Regions from separate parts of the Streptomyces sp. NPDC049687 genome, predicted to be linked through region 2. Evidence: riboswitches for the same ligand, from Rfam matches in the RefSeq annotation. Region 2 holds a riboswitch; the other holds the start of a gene.
The links. A riboswitch is a leader RNA that binds a small molecule or an ion and turns the genes downstream of it on or off. The one in region 2 is predicted to bind glycine.
Positions count from the first base shown of each region.

Region 1: another riboswitch for glycine. It lies ahead of gcvP (aminomethyl-transferring glycine dehydrogenase); the one in region 2 lies ahead of gcvT (glycine cleavage system aminomethyltransferase GcvT).

Region 1 is NZ_JBITLN010000011.1:6,452-14,794, reverse strand. It holds gene ACIBVL_RS30125 (molybdopterin-binding protein) at 1-217, shown strand, start outside; gene gcvP (aminomethyl-transferring glycine dehydrogenase) at 274-3,159, opposite strand; glycine riboswitch at 3,345-3,440, opposite strand; gene ACIBVL_RS30115 (PRC-barrel domain-containing protein) at 3,553-3,924, shown strand; gene ACIBVL_RS30110 (nucleotidyltransferase domain-containing protein) at 3,930-4,367, opposite strand; gene ACIBVL_RS30105 (DNA polymerase IV) at 4,354-5,880, opposite strand; gene ACIBVL_RS30100 (MerR family transcriptional regulator) at 5,947-6,630, opposite strand; gene ACIBVL_RS30095 (bifunctional nuclease family protein) at 6,890-7,363, opposite strand; gene ACIBVL_RS30090 (MerR family transcriptional regulator) at 7,448-8,185, opposite strand; gene ACIBVL_RS30085 (FHA domain-containing protein) at 8,228-8,343, opposite strand, start outside.
Region 2 is NZ_JBITLN010000028.1:16,726-25,068, forward strand. It holds gene ACIBVL_RS42040 (enhanced serine sensitivity protein SseB) at 105-899, opposite strand; gene ACIBVL_RS42045 (AAA family ATPase) at 1,003-1,671, opposite strand; glycine riboswitch at 1,848-1,947, shown strand; gene gcvT (glycine cleavage system aminomethyltransferase GcvT) at 2,098-3,255, shown strand; gene gcvH (glycine cleavage system protein GcvH) at 3,367-3,744, shown strand; gene glyA (serine hydroxymethyltransferase) at 3,753-5,018, shown strand; gene ACIBVL_RS42065 (L-serine ammonia-lyase) at 5,138-6,505, shown strand; gene ACIBVL_RS42070 (MOSC domain-containing protein) at 6,660-7,202, shown strand; gene ACIBVL_RS42075 (NADPH-dependent F420 reductase) at 7,203-8,024, opposite strand; gene ACIBVL_RS42080 (hypothetical protein) at 8,197-8,343, opposite strand, start outside.

The DNA of each region.
Region 1 (8,343 bases), on a different contig from region 2:
CACCCCGGGAAGCGCCGTCCGGGCTCTGCTGAAGGCGACGGAGGTCTCGCTGGCCACCGGCCGGGTCGACGGCCTCTCGATCCGCAACCAGCTGCCCGGCACGCTCACCGGCCTCACCGCGGTGATCACCAAGGAGGCGGCCACCGACCTCGGCCTCTTCGTCGGCTCCGACGTGGTCGCACTGATCAAGTCGACGGAGGTCTCCCTGGCCGTCTAGACGGACACAGAGCCCCGTCCACGAGGGACGGGGCTCTGCTCTGTGTCCGTGCCCGCTCAGTCCTCGTACGTGTCCAGCGGCGGGCACGAGCAGACCAGGTTCCGGTCGCCGAAGGCCTGGTCGATCCGGCGCACCGGCGGCCAGTACTTGTCGGCGGCGGACACCCCGGCCGGGAAGACGGCCTCCTCACGCGTGTACGCGTGCTCCCACTCGCCACCGAGCGCGGCCGCGGTGTGCGGGGCCTGGCGGAGCGGGTTGTCCTCGGCCGGCCACTCGCCCGAACCGACCTTCTCGATCTCCGCGCGAATCGCGATCATCGCCTCGCAGAACCGGTCCAGCTCGATGATGTCCTCCGACTCGGTCGGCTCGATCATCAGCGTCCCGGCCACCGGGAACGACATCGTCGGCGCGTGGAAACCGTAGTCGATCAGCCGCTTGGCGACGTCGTCGACGCTCACCCCGGTGGCCTTGGTCAGCGGTCGCAGGTCGATGATGCACTCGTGCGCGACCAGCCCGCCCGGGCCGGTGTAGAGCACCGGGTAGTGCGGCTCGAGCCGCTTGGCGATGTAGTTGGCGCTGAGCACCGCCACCTGCGTGGCCCGCGTCAGCCCCTCTCCGCCCATCAGCCGCACATAGGCCCAGGAGATCGGCAGGATCCCCGCGGAACCCCAGGGCGCCGCCGAGATCGGCCCCACACCCGTCTCGGGCCCGGCGGCGGGCTGCAGCGGGTGGTTCGGCAGATACGGCGCGAGGTGCGACCGTACGGCCACCGGCCCGACCCCCGGACCACCGCCGCCGTGCGGGATGCAGAACGTCTTGTGCAGGTTCAGGTGCGAGACGTCACCGCCGAAGTGCCCCGGCCTGGCCAGCCCCACCAGCGCGTTGAGGTTGGCGCCGTCGACGTACACCTGCCCGCCCGCCTCGTGCACCTGGGCGCAGATGTCGGCGACGTGCTCCTCGAACACCCCGTGCGTCGACGGGTACGTGATCATCAGCACCGCCAGCTCGTCCCGGTGCCGTTCGATCTTCGTCCGCAGGTCCTCGACGTCGATCTCACCGTCCTCGGCGGTCTTCACGACGACGACCTTCATGCCGGCCATGACGGCGCTCGCGGCGTTCGTCCCGTGCGCGGAGGACGGGATCAGACACACGGTCCGCTGCTCGTCGCCGTTGGCCCGGTGGTATCCGCGCACGGCCAGCAGCCCGGCCAGCTCGCCCTGCGACCCGGCGTTCGGCTGCAGCGACACCTTGTCGTATCCGGTGACCTCGGCGAGCCGCTCCTCGAGCTCACCGATGATCGTGAGGTAGCCCTCCGCCTGCTCGGCGGGCGCGAAGGGGTGCAGCTGCCCGAACTCGGGCCAGGTGACCGGCTCCATCTCGGTGGTCGCGTTGAGCTTCATGGTGCAGGAGCCCAGCGGGATCATGCCCCGGTCGAGCGCGTAGTCCCGGTCGGCGAGCCGGCGCAGATAGCGCAGCATCGCGGTCTCGGAACGGTGCTGGTGGAACACGGGGTGCGTCAGGATCGCGTCGGAACGCAGCAGCCCGGCCGGCAGCGCCTCCGCGGCGACCGCGTCGAGCGCCTCGATGTCCCCGTCCACCCCGAAGGCGGCCCATACGGCGGCCACCTGGGCCCTCGCCGTCGTCTCGTCGCAGGCGACCGACACCTGGTCGGCGTCGACGAGGCGCAGGTTGACCCCGTGCTCCCGGGCGGCGGCGACGACCTCGACGGCCTTCCCGGGCACCCGCACGGTCAGCGTGTCGAAGTAGGAGCCGTGCACGACCTCGACTCCGCCGGCCGCGAGCCCGGCGGCCAGGATCGAGGCGTACCGGTGCGTCCGTCGCGCGATCGCCCGCAGCCCGTCGGGCCCGTGGTAGACGGCGTACATCCCGGCCATCACCGCGAGCAGCACCTGCGCCGTGCAGATGTTGCTGGTGGCCTTCTCCCGCCGGATGTGCTGCTCACGCGTCTGCAGCGCGAGCCGGTAGGCCTTGTGCCCGTCGGCGTCGACGGACACCCCGACGAGCCGCCCGGGCAGGCTGCGCGCGAACTTCTCGTGCACGGCCATGTAGCCCGCGTGCGGTCCACCGAATCCCATCGGCACGCCGAAGCGCTGAGTCGTCCCCACCGCGATGTCCGCCCCCAGCTCACCGGGCGACTTCAGCAGCGTCAGCGCGAGCAGGTCGGCGGCGACGGTGACGAGCGCGCCGAGCTCGTGCGCCTGGTCGATCACGGCCTTGATGTCGCGTACCGCCCCGGAGGCGCCCGGATACTGCAGCAGCACGCCGTTGATCTCCCGCGCGGCGATGTCTGCCGGAATTCCTTCGGCGAGGTCGGCGACCACGACCTCCACGCCCGCCGGCTCGGCGCGGGTCTCGATCACCGCGATGGTCTGCGGCAGCACATCCGCGTCGACCAGGAAGAGGCCCTTCTTGTTCTTCCCCATCCGCCGGGACAGGGCCACCGCCTCGGCGGCGGCCGTGCCCTCGTCGAGCAGCGAGGCACCGGAGGTGGGCAGCCCGGTCAGGTCGGCGACCATGGTCTGGAAGTTCAGCAGCGCCTCGAGCCGGCCCTGCGAGATCTCCGGCTGGTAGGGCGTGTAGGCCGTGTACCAGGCCGGGTTCTCCATGACGTTGCGCAGGATCACCGGCGGCGTGAAGGTCCCGTAGTACCCGAGCCCGATCATCGAGTCGAGGACCTGGTTGCGGTCGGCCAGCGACCGCAGCTCCGCCAGGACCTCGGCCTCGGTGCGCGCGTTGGGCAGGTCCAGCGCGTCGGCGTTCTTGATCACGTCCGGGACCGCGGCGGTGGTGAGTTCGTCGAGCGAGCCGTATCCGACGTGCGCGAGCATCTTGGCCCGCGCCTCCTGGTCGGGCCCGATGTGGCGCTGCTCGAAGGGGATGCCCTGTTCGAGCTCGGTGAGCGGAATGCGATCGGCGGTCATTGCTGAGGCCTCCTGGTCTGACGCGACCTTCGAGGGGCACCACGGCGCGGGTGCCCGGACGGCCTCCCCCTCTGTCATCTCAACCTGAGAGCTTCACCGACCGCCACTGGGGCGGCCGGCTTTCACCGTCGGTGAGGACGGAAGCCGTCGACGCCGTCGACATCCGCCCTGCTTTCCAGAGTGACCTCGTCCGCGCGGTACGTGGGCCTGAGAGATTCCGGGGAGGATTTGCTCCTTCGGCGCCTCCGACGGTCTTCGGAGGACTCTCCCGCACGGGGTCAGCAGCCGTTGTCAGACTATCAGCGAGGTCAACGGGGCCTCCTCGAGTGGCCGCTCGTCCCAATGTGCTCTTTTGTAGTGCTTACGGATGAGTTGCGACCAAGTGGAGGGCCCGTGCAGACCGACATCGATCCGCGCAACCTGATCGGCCGCAAGGCGTTCGACCGCAACGGCACCAAGATCGGCACCATCGACGAGGTCTACCTCGACGACGCTACGGGTGTGCCGGAGTGGGCGGCCATACGCACCGGCCTGTTCTCCCGGGACGCCTTCGTCCCCCTGGAGCCCAGCGAACTGGTGGACGGCACTCTGCGCGTCCCCTTCGACCGGGCCCTGATCAGGGACGCCCCCGACTTCGGTGTGGGCCGCCACCTCTCCCCGGAGCAGGAGCTCCAGCTCTACCACCACTACGGCCTGGACGTGGCCGCTCCTTCCCCTCTCCCCGACCACGACTTCGGCAGGCTGGCGGGCACCGACGAGACCTGACCGCTTCAGGCACAGGCCCGTATGAGAGCGGCGAGTACCCCGCACGGGTCGTGCAGCACACGGGCGCCATCCGTGACGACCCGACAGGTACCGGCGTCGACGGGATCGGTTCGCGCCCAGTCCGCGGACGTGACCCCCAACTCGACCTCCAGTCCGGAGCCCGTGACGTGCCGCACCTCGGTGACGGGCCCCCACGCCCGCACCCGGACCACTTCCCCCAGGTCCAGCTCCCGGACGCAGCCGCCGTCGGCGGTGTACAGGTCCGGTTCCTCCACGAGCAGCACGAGATCGACGTCCGAATCAGGGCGCGCCGAGCCCCGCGCACAGGACCCGACGAGCAGCAACCCGACGACATCCGCCCGCCGTACGGCCCATCGGGTGACCCGATCGACCACGCCCCGCATCTCGGCCTCCCGCCCCCCGGACACCTCACCGGCTTTCACGAACGCCCCGCCATACGCTTCCGGTCCCATGCCACTCCCCCGTCGTCAACGACCCCATCGGGTCCGAACCTCCCGAGCCATTCACTCTGCGTAACGAATCATGCTCACTCCGTGTTCCCGAATCCAGCCCTGGTTCCTGAGAAGTCGGCTCCAGGCCCCCGGGGCCCTCCCCCGGTCTTCGCCGCACCAGCGGCAAGGGGTCCGCAGACGCCAGCTCAGGATCGTCCACCCGGAACGTCCGCACCCGCCCCGGCTCCGACTCAGGCGTCTCGAACCGCACGGTGACCCGGCCCAGCCCGCTGCCCTGCACCCAGCCGTGACCCAGCTCGGTGTGGACCACGTCATGCCCGGGGCGCCACTGATGCTCGACCGGCACCGGCTCCGCAACGGCCGGCTTCTCGGGAAGCTGCTCCTCGGCCGCTCCGTCCGCCCGCTCCTCCTCCGCCGCCTGGGCGAACAGGTCCTCCTGCGTGAAGTCCGCCAGACCGCTGACGCCGACCCCGAGCAGCCGCACCCCGCCCGTGGTGTCGACGGAGTCCAGCAGCCGGGCGGCCGCCTCCCGTATCACCACCGGATCGTCCGTGGGCCCGCGCAGGGTCTCTGACCGGGTGAGCGTGGAGAAGTCGTACCGCCGCACCTTCAGCACGATGGTCCGCCCCGACAGACCGGACCCCCGCAGCCTGCGCACACACCGCTCCGCCAGCCGCCGCACCTCCAGCTCCACCCGGATCCGGTCGTGGATGTCGATGTCGTACGTGTCCTCGACCGACACCGACTTGGCCTCGCGCTCCGCCACCACGGGCCGGTCGTCGCGCGCCAGCGCCATCGCGTACAGCCCGTGCCCGTGCGCCTTGCCCACCAGGCGCACGAGCTCGTCCTCACCGGCCTCGGCCAGCTCGTCGACCGTGGTGATCCCGGCCCGCCGCAGATGGTCGCCGGTGGCCGGGCCGACCCCCGGCAGGGTCCGCACCGACATCGGCCCGAGGAGGGCCCGCTCCGTCCCCGGTTCGATGAGCACCAGACCGTCGGGTTTGGCCTGCTCGGAGGCGATCTTCGCGAGCATCTTCGAGGCGGCCAGCCCCACCGACCCCGTGAGCCCCGTGAAGGCCCGGATGTCCGCTCGCAGCCGGATCCCGGCCAACCGCGCCGACTCGCTGTCCCAGGCCGCTCCCCCGGCCTCCAGGTCCACGAAGGCCTCGTCGAGGCTCAGCGGCTCCACCAGCGGCGACAGGGCCCGCAGCAGCCCCATCACCTGATCGCTGATCGACCGGTAGAAGGTGAAGCGCGGCACGAGATACGCGGCGTTCGGAGCCAGCCGGCGCGCCTGGGCCATGGGCATCGCCGAGTGGACGCCGAAGGCCCGCGCCTCGTAGGAGGCGGTGGCCACCACGCCACGCGGCCCGAGACCGCCCACGATCACGGCTTTCCCGCGCAGACTCGGCTTGGATGCCTGCTCCGCCTGGGCGTAGAAGGCATCCATGTCGAGATGCAGGATGGTGGGCGCGTTTCTCACATCTCCGATGCTGCACCACGCCACTGACAATGACGCCGCGCGGCCCCCCACCGTGCCCGGGGGGCCTCAGACCGCCCGGTTGCGCCGCCGTGCCAGCTCGTCCGCCGGGTTGTGCCCGACGAGCGTCTCACCGGTGTCGACACGCTCTCCGTGCAGCTGTGACAGCGCGCTCTCCACGTCCCGCCAGACCACGCCCACCGCGATCCCGAAGACGCCCTGGCCGCCCTGCAGCAGCGCGTGGACCTCGTCCGGCGAGGTGCACTCGTAGACCGTGGCGCCGTCGCTCATCAGCGTCATGCGTTCCAGATCGCGGAAGCCTCGCTCCCGCAGGTGCTGGACGGCGGTGCGGATGTTCTGCAGCGACACCCCGGTGTCGAGGAACCGCTTGACGATCTTCAGAATGACGACGTCCCGGAAGCTGTACAGACGCTGCGTCCCGGATCCGTGCGCGGGCCGCACGCTCGGCTCGACGAGACCGGTACGGGCCCAGTAGTCGAGTTGCCGGTAGGTGATGCCGGCGGCCGCGCAGGCCGTCGGTCCGCGGTAGCCGATCTGCTCGGACGCCATGGACGTCGCCCCTCCGCTGCTCGGCACGGCCGCGGGTCGCTGCGGGGCGTGATCGGCCGCGCTGCCCTGATGGGGGTACCCCATGCTCGAGCGCAGCCGAGAGCTCGGGGGAGGGTACGGACCGCTCCCCCCGACACCGAGTCCGGGGGCACCCCCAGCCGTACCGTCGCCGCTGCTTCTCACGCCGACCTCCGTCCTTGACCTGCCTTCTCGACGGTAGGCAGTCACCAGGGGTGCGTCAACGATCGCCACACTCGCCACGCCGAGTGATAATCACCCTAAGAGTGGTTTCCCGAACCTCACCGCGGGGAAAGGCTAGCCGAATGCGCTGAGGAGAAGCCGTAGGACGCTCTCACGCGCCGCTGGCACGTGCCGGACCCAGAGCGGTCACGCCGGTGCCGCCCCGCCCTGTTCCAGCCCGTGCCGGCTACTGGCGTGCCGGCTACTGGTTGCTGGTGCCGAAGTCCTCGGGCGAGATCTGGTCGAGGAACTCGCGGAACTTCTCCACCTCGTCCTCCTGCTCGTCCGGAATGGCGATGCCCGCGTCGTCGAGCACCGTGTCGCTGCCGTAGATCGGCGTCCCGGTGCGCAGCGCCAGAGCTATGGCGTCCGATGGGCGTGCGCTCACCTCGACGCCGCTGGCGAAGACCAGCTCCGCGTAGAAGACGCCCTCCCGCAGATCCGTGATGCGCACTTCGGTGAGCTCCTGGCCGACGGCTTCCAGCACGTCCTTGAACAGGTCGTGGGTCAGCGGTCGCGCGGGGGCCATGCCCTGCTGGGCGAAGGCGATCGCCGTCGCCTCCCCCGGTCCGATCCAGATGGGGAGGTAACGGTCGCCTCCCACTTCACGCAGCAGCACGATCGGTTGGTTGGAGGGCATTTCGACCCGGACACCTACGACATCGAGCTCGTTCACACAGCAACCCTAGGCCGTGCTCGGGACGTTTGGGTAGTCGGGCCGGGAACGGGTGACCGATCCGCCCAGGGCGAAACCGGCGGCTCAGGGCAGTCGGACCCCGAGCGCGGTCTGCACGAGCGCCGCGTGCAGCCGCATCGTGAGACCCGCCAGCTCCTTCGTACGGGCCTCGGCATGAGCCCGGGTCTGCGGATTGCGGTGCCGCCTGAGCGGGGCGACCACCTGGTCCACCAGACCGGCCTCACGGTCCGCGGCGGCCTTCATCACCCGCAGATGGCGCGGCTCGATCCCGAACCGCCCCAGCTCGGCGACGAGCGAGGCCACGGTGGCGGCCTCGGCGTCGTAGACCCCGTCCTCCAGCGGCACGAGGAGCCCGTAGGACTCCCACTCCGCCAGCTCGGGCTCGTCGATCCCGGCGGCGGCCATCAGTTCCGCCCGCCCGATCCGGGCCGCCGTGGGCCCCTCGGAGGGCTCCAGGACGGACTCCCCGTCCCGCTGCCGGCCCACCGTCGGCAGGGGCAGGGCCTCGCCCCGCTCCATCGCGTCCAGGTGCTCTCGGATCACCTTGAGCGGCAGATAGTGGTCCCGCTGCATTCTCAGTACGTGGCCGAGGCGCTCGACGTCCTCCCCGCTGAACTTGCGGTACCCCGACGGCGTCCGCTGCGGATCGATCAGCCCCTCCGCCTCCAGGAAACGGATCTTGGAGATGGTGACTTCGGGAAACTCGTCACGCAGCGCGTTCAGCACGGTGCCGATGCTCATCAGACCACCGTCCGCGGCGGCGGTGCCGTGGCCGGCACCGCCCCTCGGTGTTTGAAGCATGGACCTTCCCTGGGTTCCCCCCGGATGGAATCCGGGGGAGGGTCAGTAGCCCCGCTGGCTCGCGTAGAAGACCAGCCGGTACTTGCCGATCTGCACCTCGTCACCGTTCGACAGAGCGACCTCGTCGATCCGCTCCCGGTTGACATACGTGCCGTTCA
Region 2 (8,343 bases):
AGCCCGGGACCCGTTGTGCGTTCGCGAGTGCGGGTCGTGTGTGGCCGGTCGCGCCCGGCGGCGGAGCCGCACATCGATACGGCCCCGCGCCCTGGAGGGGCCCCTCAGCGCGTGTAGAAGGGGCGGACGCGTTCCCTCATCCACTCGGCCACCGGGTCCTGGGCCACGTCCAGGAGGATGAGGTTGACGGGCCACTTGACCGGGACCCGGCCCATCGCCCGGCCCAGGGCGTCGAGGGGGAGTTCGCGGAGGTCGCCGTCCAGGTGGGTGACCTCGACGCCCACGAACATGACGGGGTCGGCCGTTTCGACGACGGCGAGGCAGCGGCGGGCCGTGAGGACCACGCCCGTCGTCTCGAACTCGGCGGAGGCGGCGGAGAGGAAGTCCACCGGGTCGTCCTGCCAGTCGGGTTCGAAGAGGCGGACTCGGCCGCCGCTCGCGGGGCCGTCCAGCACGGTGCGGCCGGCCCGGCACAGCTCGGCCACGGCCGGCGGCGGCAACGGGATGCCCACGACTCCGTCCGGGTTGACGAGGATGCCGACCTGCGGAGGCAAGCCGCGGGCGAACTCGACGGCCGGGGCGATCGTGAACGACATGTGGGAGCCGACGACCTGCCGGAACTGCTCCTCGGAGCTGAACACCGGCACGTACGCCTGGCCCTCGAGCTCCAGCGTCGGCAGGTCGAGGGGGCCGCTGTGCGGGCCGCCGCCGCTGGGCAGGGGCACCCAGACGAAGCTGCGGCCGAGCACCTCCACGATGCGTCCGCCCGCGCCGGGCACGCCGAGGGAGGCGGAGAGCACCTCCTCCAGCTCGTTGCCGGGCCATCCGCCGTGCGGGTGGGGGTGTGCTTGCGCCGGGAAGTCCGGGGAGACCGGGAAGTCCGCCGGGGGGAAGTCCATCTGCCTACCGCCTGCTGGGAACCGCTGCTGTGGCTGAAAGGCTAGCGGGTGTCGGGGGACTTTCCTCGGCCCTTGGAGTCCCGCTTGCCGGGGTCGGTGGGGCTCAGCCCGTGAAGGCGATCCGGCTCAGGGTGTCCGCCGCGGGACGGTCGAGCAGGACCACCGAGCCGATACCCGCGGGCAGTCGGCCCTTCTCCGCCGAGCGGATGAGGCGGGCGGCGGCCCTGCGGTGGCGCAGGAACGCGTACCGGGAGACGCCCCGGCCGCGCTCGCGCTGGCCCTCGATCGCCGTGTCCGGGCTGACGTCGAGGAGCAGCAGGTGCAGGGTGCCGCCGCGGCGGCGGGCCTCGCGGGCCAGCCAGTCGCGCACCCAGGTCTGCGTACCGCAGTCGTGGACGACGACACCCTCGCCGGTGCGCAGGGCGCGGCGCAGTCCGGCGTAGTGGGCGAGGCGGACCAGGGGGCGGTAGACGGCGTAGGGCAGGAAGCGCGGGGCGCGGGCGTCCCAGCGGTCGCGGGTGTCCTGGGAGTCGATACGGATGCCACGGACCGCGCGCCGCATGAGCGTGGACTTGCCGCTGCCGGGCAAGCCCGTGACGACGACCAGGTCACGCGGGCCGAAGAGCAGGCCGTGCGGGCTGTGGCCGGCCCGCTCGCGCAGGTCGCGGACGACGGGTGCCGGGCGCTCGGCGCACTGGTCGCGGGCCGGGACGGCGGGCTGCTTCGGCAGTGCGATGCCCGTGGTCGTGGCGTACGCCGTGGTCCTGTTCACCGTGATCGTCCTCCCCTGGGGCTCGGAGATCCCATGCCCGTCAAGTGTAAAGAGAAGGTAATACCCGCTGTCTCGCCATTTCGTGCGCGTCCTGCCACAGCCCGGTTACAGATGCCGCCCTGCCGTGGACGGGCGATGCGTGCAATGATGTGCGCGCCAACTGCATACCGGCCGTTTGAATCCGCGCGGGAGAGTCCCCAGCAGCAGTTTCGCCGGGGCGCCGAAGGAGCAAGTCCCTCCCTTGAATCTCTCAGGCCCCGTTACCGCGCGGGCGAGGCACATCTGAAAAGCGGGCCGCCGTCTGCGGTGGCCCCACCCAAGGTGCAAACCGTGGTCACGTTCGTGGTCATGGCGAACCTCTCAGGTTCCGATGACAGATGGGGAGGAACGACCTCGCCCGTCATTGCCCTGGGAGACGACCGTCCGATGAGCAGTACCGAAATCCGTCGTACCGCGCTCGATGCCCTGCATCGCTCGCTCGGCGCGACGATGACCGACTTCGCCGGCTGGGACATGCCCCTTCGCTACGGCTCCGAGCGCGACGAGCACAACGCCGTCCGTACGAAGGCCGGGCTCTTCGACCTCTCCCACATGGGTGAGATCACCGTGACCGGTCCGCAGGCGGCCGCCCTGCTGAACTTCGCCCTCGTCGGCGACATCGCCTCGGTGGGCGTGGGCCGCGCCCGCTACACCATGATCTGCCGGGCCGACGGCGGCATCCTGGACGACCTGATCGTCTACCGGCTCGCCGAGACCGAGTACATGGTGGTCGCCAACGCCTCCAACGCCCAGGTGGTGCTGGACGCCCTGACCGAGCGCGCCGAGGGCTTCGACGCCCAGGTGCGCGACGACCGGGACGCCTACGCCCTGATCGCCGTCCAGGGCCCGAACTCGCCGGCGATCGTCAAGGCGCTCTCCCCCAGAGTCTCGACTTCGCTCGATCCGGGAGGTGCCCCCATCGCCGACCTCGACGGCCTGAGGTACTACGCGGGCCTGCCCGGCACCGTCGCCGGAGTCCCCGCGCTGATCGCGCGCACCGGATACACCGGCGAGGACGGCTTCGAGCTGTTCGTGAAGCCGGAGCACGCGGTCGAGCTGTGGCAGGCGCTGACCAAGGCCGGCGAGGGTGCCGGTCTCGTCCCCTGCGGTCTGTCCTGCCGGGACACGCTGCGTCTGGAGGCGGGCATGCCGCTGTACGGGCACGAGCTGAGCACGTCGTTGACGCCCTTCGACGCGGGGCTCGGCCGGGTCGTGAAGTTCGAGAAGGAGGGCGACTTCGTCGGGCGCGAGGCGCTCGCCGAGGCGGCCGGGCGTGCGGCGCAGAACCCGCCGCGCGTGCTGGTCGGCCTGGTCGCCGAGGGCCGCCGGGTGCCGCGCGCCGGGTACGCGGTCGTCGCGGGCGGCGAGGTGATCGGCGAGGTCACCTCCGGCGCCCCCTCCCCCACGCTGGGCAAACCGATCGCTATGGCGTACGTCGACGCCGCCCACGCGGCGCCGGGCACGCCGGGCGTCGGCGTGGACATCCGGGGCAGTCACGAGCCCTACGAGGTCGTGGCGCTGCCCTTCTACAAGCGCCGGAAGTAGAGACTGACAGCGGTGGGTGCGCGTGACCCTGCGCACATTTCCGCTGCTCACGCACGTGTTCCGTAGTCCCCCCTTCATCAGCACACTCCCGCGTACAGGAGAATTCAGGCCATGAGCAACCCCCAGCAGCTGCGCTACAGCAAGGAGCACGAGTGGCTGTCGGCCGCCGAGGACGGCGTCTCGACGGTCGGCATCACGGAGCACGCGGCCAACGCGCTCGGCGACGTGGTCTTCGTCCAGCTCCCGGAGGCCGGCTCCACGGTGACCGCGGGCGAGTCCTGCGGTGAGCTGGAGTCGACCAAGTCGGTCAGCGACCTGTACTCGCCGGTGGACGGCGAGGTCGTCGAGGTCAACCAGGACGTCGTCGACGACCCGGCGCTCGTGAACTCCGCCCCCTTCGAGGGCGGCTGGCTGTTCAAGGTACGCGTCGCGGGCGAGCCGGAGGAGCTGCTCTCCGCCGACGAGTACACCGCCTTCACCGCCGGCTGAGGACCCACATGACTGTTCTGAACACGCCCCTGCACGAGCTCGACCCGGAGATCGCCGCCGCGGTCGACGCCGAGCTGAACCGCCAGCAGTCCACGCTCGAGATGATCGCCTCGGAGAACTTCGCTCCGCTCGCGGTGATGGAGGCGCAGGGCTCGGTCCTGACCAACAAGTACGCCGAGGGCTACCCGGGCCGCCGCTACTACGGCGGCTGCGAGCACGTCGACGTGGCCGAGCAGATCGCGATCGACCGGATCAAGGAGCTGTTCGGCGCCGAGTACGCCAACGTCCAGCCGCACTCGGGTGCCTCCGCCAACCAGGCGGCCCTGTTCGCGCTGGCCCAGCCCGGCGACACCATCCTGGGCCTGGACCTGGCGCACGGCGGCCATCTGACCCACGGGATGCGGCTGAACTTCTCCGGCAAGCAGTTCAACGTGGTCGCGTACCACGTGGACGCCGGGACCGGCCTGGTCGACATGGCCGAGGTCGAGAAGCTCGCCAAGGAGCACCGCCCCAAGGTGATCATCGCCGGCTGGTCGGCGTATCCGCGGCAGCTGGACTTCGCGGAGTTCCGCCGGATCGCCGACGAGGTCGAGGCGTACCTGTGGGTGGACATGGCGCACTTCGCGGGCCTGGTCGCGGCCGGCCTGCACCCGAACCCCGTCGAGCACGCGCACGTGGTCACCTCCACCACGCACAAGACCCTCGGCGGCCCCCGCGGCGGCGTCATCCTCGCCAAGAAGGACTTCGCGAAGAAGCTGAACTCGTCCGTCTTCCCGGGCTTCCAGGGCGGTCCCCTGGAGCACGTGATCGCGGCGAAGGCGGTCTCCTTCAAGGTGGCGGCCTCGGAGGACTTCAGGGAGCGCCAGCGCCGTACGGTGGACGGTGCGCGGATCCTCGCCGAGCGCCTGACGGCGGCGGACGCCCGGGAGGCCGGCGTGAACGTCCTCTCCGGCGGCACCGACGTCCACCTCATCCTCGTCGACCTGCGCGAGTCCGAGCTGGACGGTCAGCAGGCCGAGGACCGCCTGCACGAGGTCGGCATCACGGTCAACCGCAACGCCGTCCCGAACGACCCGCGCCCGCCGATGGTCACCTCCGGTCTCCGGATCGGCACGCCGGCCCTCGCGACCCGCGGCTTCACGGCCGAGGACTTCGCGGAGGTGGCGGATGTGATCGCCGAGGCGCTGAAGCCGTCCTACGACGCCGAGTCGCTGAAGGCACGGGTCAAGGCCCTGGCCGACAGGCACCCGCTGTACCCCGTTCTGAACAAGTAGTTCCCTTTCGGCGGCTGCCCCGCACACTCTTGCGTGTACGGGTGGGCGGGGCACCCGGCGAGAACCCTTCTGCACCACCCGACGGACAGCGGCGTCCGCCGTAACCCTAGGAGTCTCCCGTGGCCATCTCGGTCTTCGACCTGTTCTCGATCGGCATCGGCCCGTCCAGCTCCCATACGGTCGGCCCGATGCGCGCGGCACGCATGTTCGCGCGGCGCCTGCGCAACGAGGGTCTGCTGGACGGCGTCGCCTCGGTCCGCTGCGAGCTGTACGGCTCGCTCGGCGCCACCGGCCACGGCCACGGCACCCCGAAGGCGGTTCTGCTGGGCCTGGAGGGCTCCTCGCCGCGCACGGTGGACGTGGAGACGGCGGACGACAGGGTGGAGCGGATCAAGGAATCGGGCCGCCTGAACCTGCTGGGCGGGCACGAGATCCCGTTCTCCTTCGACGACGACCTCGTCCTGCACCGCCGTAAGGCTCTCCCCTACCACGCCAACGGCATGACGGTCCTGGCCCACGACGCCTCGGGGTCGGAGCTGCTGTCGAAGACGTACTACTCGGTGGGCGGCGGCTTCGTCGTGGACGAGGACGCGGTGGGCGCGGACCGCATCAAGCTCGACGACACGGTCCTGAAGTACTCCTTCCGCACGGGCGACGAGCTGCTGCGTCTGACGAAGGAGACCGGTCTGTCGATCTCCTCCCTGATGCTGGAGAACGAGCGGGCCTGGCGCACTGAGGGCGAGATCCGCGAGGGCCTCCTCGAGATCTGGCAGGTGATGCGGGACTGTGTCTCCCGCGGCATGTCCCGCGAGGGCATCCTGCCGGGCGGCCTGCGCGTCCGCCGCCGCGCCGCCATGACGGCCCGCCAACTCCGGGCGGAGGGCGACCCGTTGGCGCACTCCATGGAGTGGATCACGCTGTACGCGATGGCGGTGAACGAGGAGAACGCGGCCGGCGGCCGGGTGGTGACGGCCCCTACGAACGGCGCGGCCGGCATCATCCCGGCGGTCCTGCACTACTACGTCAACTTCGTCCCCGGCGCGGACGAGGAGGGCGTCGTACGGTTCCTGCTGGCCGCCGGCGCGATCGGCATGCTCTTCAAGGAGAACGCCTCGATCTCCGGCGCCGAGGTCGGCTGCCAGGGCGAGGTCGGCTCCGCCTGCTCGATGGCGGCGGGCGCGCTGGCGGAGGTCCTGGGCGGCAGCCCCGAGCAGGTCGAGAACGCCGCCGAGATCGGCATGGAACACAACCTCGGCCTCACCTGCGACCCCGTCGGCGGCCTGGTCCAGATCCCCTGCATCGAACGCAACGGCATGGCCGCGGTCAAGGCGGTCACCGCCGCCCGCATGGCCATGCGCGGCGACGGCTCCCACAAGGTCTCCCTCGACAAGGTCATCAAGACGATGAAGGACACGGGCGCCGACATGAGCGTGAAGTACAAGGAGACGGCCCGGGGCGGGCTGGCGGTCAACATCATCGAGTGCTGAGGGAACGGACCCCTGGCGCCGGCTCCGGTGCCGCTGCCTGTCGGGGATGTCCCGGCGGCGGTGCGCACCGCGGTCCCTGTCCGACGGCACCGCCTCCCCGTAGGCTCCGACCTGCGGTTCGGGAGGAATCGCGGGGAGAGGGGAGTTGCTGAGGATGAGTGGGTCGGTCAGTGCTGTCAGCAGGAAGGGTACGTACTCCTTCACCAAGCCCAACCGGGACAGCATCACGCTGGTGGCGGGGCTCGGGGTGGAGGGGGACGTGCATGCCGGGGTGACGGTGAAGCATCGGTTCCGGATGGAGAGGGATCCGACGCAGCCGAATCTGCGGCAGGTGCACCTCATGCACGAGGAGTTGTTCGAGGAGCTGCGGGCGGCCGGGTTCGAGGTGGGGGCCGGGCAGCTCGGGGAGAACGTGACCACTCGGGGGCTGGATCTGCTGGGGCTGCCCGTGAGGGCGCGGCTGCGGCTGGGGGCGGACGCGGTGGTCGAGGTGACCGGGCTGCGCAATCCCTGCGCGCAGATCGACCGCTTCCGGAAGGGGCTGCTGAAGCAGGTCGTCGGGCGGGACGCGGACGGACGTCCGGTCTTCCGGTCCGGGATCATGAGCGTCGTACTGAGCGGGGGCGTGGTGCGGCCCGGGGATCCGATCACGGTCGAGCTGCCGGACGGGCCGCACCGGCCCCTGGAGGTCGTGTAGCTATCCCCGGAACGCCTCCGTGCGCTCCGGGCTCGCCTCCGCCAGGGCCTTGGTGACCTCGTCCACGCCGCCCCGCAGGCCGTAGACCGGGGTGCCGGGCTGCTGGCGCCAGGAGTCGTCGATGCCGCCCGCGTCGACGGTGTCGAAGCCGAGCTCGTCGATCAGGGCGCGGACCTTCGCCTTGGCCGCCTCGTCGTCCCCGGCCACCGGCAGGGCCATGCGGTCGGGCGCGCCGGCGGGGAGCGGGCGGTCCAGGATGTCCTGGGCGTAGGTGCCGTTGAAGGCCTTGATGACGGCGTGGCCGAGGTGGCGCTCGGTCCAGCGGCTCTCGGTGAGGCCCTCGTCCTCGATCGCCGCGACACGGCCGTCGCGCTGCTGCGGGTAGTAGTTGTTGGTGTCGATCACCGCCACGTCCCCGGCCGCCCCGTCGAGGACGCCGGAGGGCAGGCTCGGGATCGCCTTGAGCGGGATCGTGACGACGACGACCTCCGCGCCGCGGGCCGCCTCCTCGACGGTGACGGGTGTCGCGCCGGTCTCCTCGGCGAGTTCCGTCAGGGTCTCCGGTCCGCGTGAGTTCGCGACCGAGACCTCGTGGCCGAGGGCGGTGAGCCGCCGGGTGAGGTTGCCGCCGATGTTGCCCGCGCCGATGATGCCGATCTTCATGCCAGGGCCTTCCCGTCGTCGATGCGTCCATACGTGCACTCGGTTGGATGCATGTGCATGCATCTCGAGGGCGTCAACCCGGGTCAGCCGCCGGCTATTCCACGGCCCTCGCCCGGTGGCTCCCACGGGCGTGGTCCCGTACCGCGGTGCCACGCCCATAGCCCCTCGGCGTCCTCACTTGGGGCGTGTGTCCCGGGTGGGGCGGTTCATCGTGGCGTGGACCCGACCGACTGCCCGGGAGTTGCCGCGGGGGCCGCGGGCCGCCTCCCCGGTTCGGCGCGGCGGGCCCGGTCGGGAAGGGGGCCGCCGGGCCCACCGCGCACGCGGAGCGTCAGATCCGGCCGCCGGTGAGCCGGGTGATCGGGCCGTGGGTGTGACGGCCGGAGCGGCGGCCCGCCGCGTACGACGCGGCCGTCAGCACGGTCACGCCTGCGCCCACACCGGCGGCGATCAGCTTGCGGTGGGCGATCACCGTCCA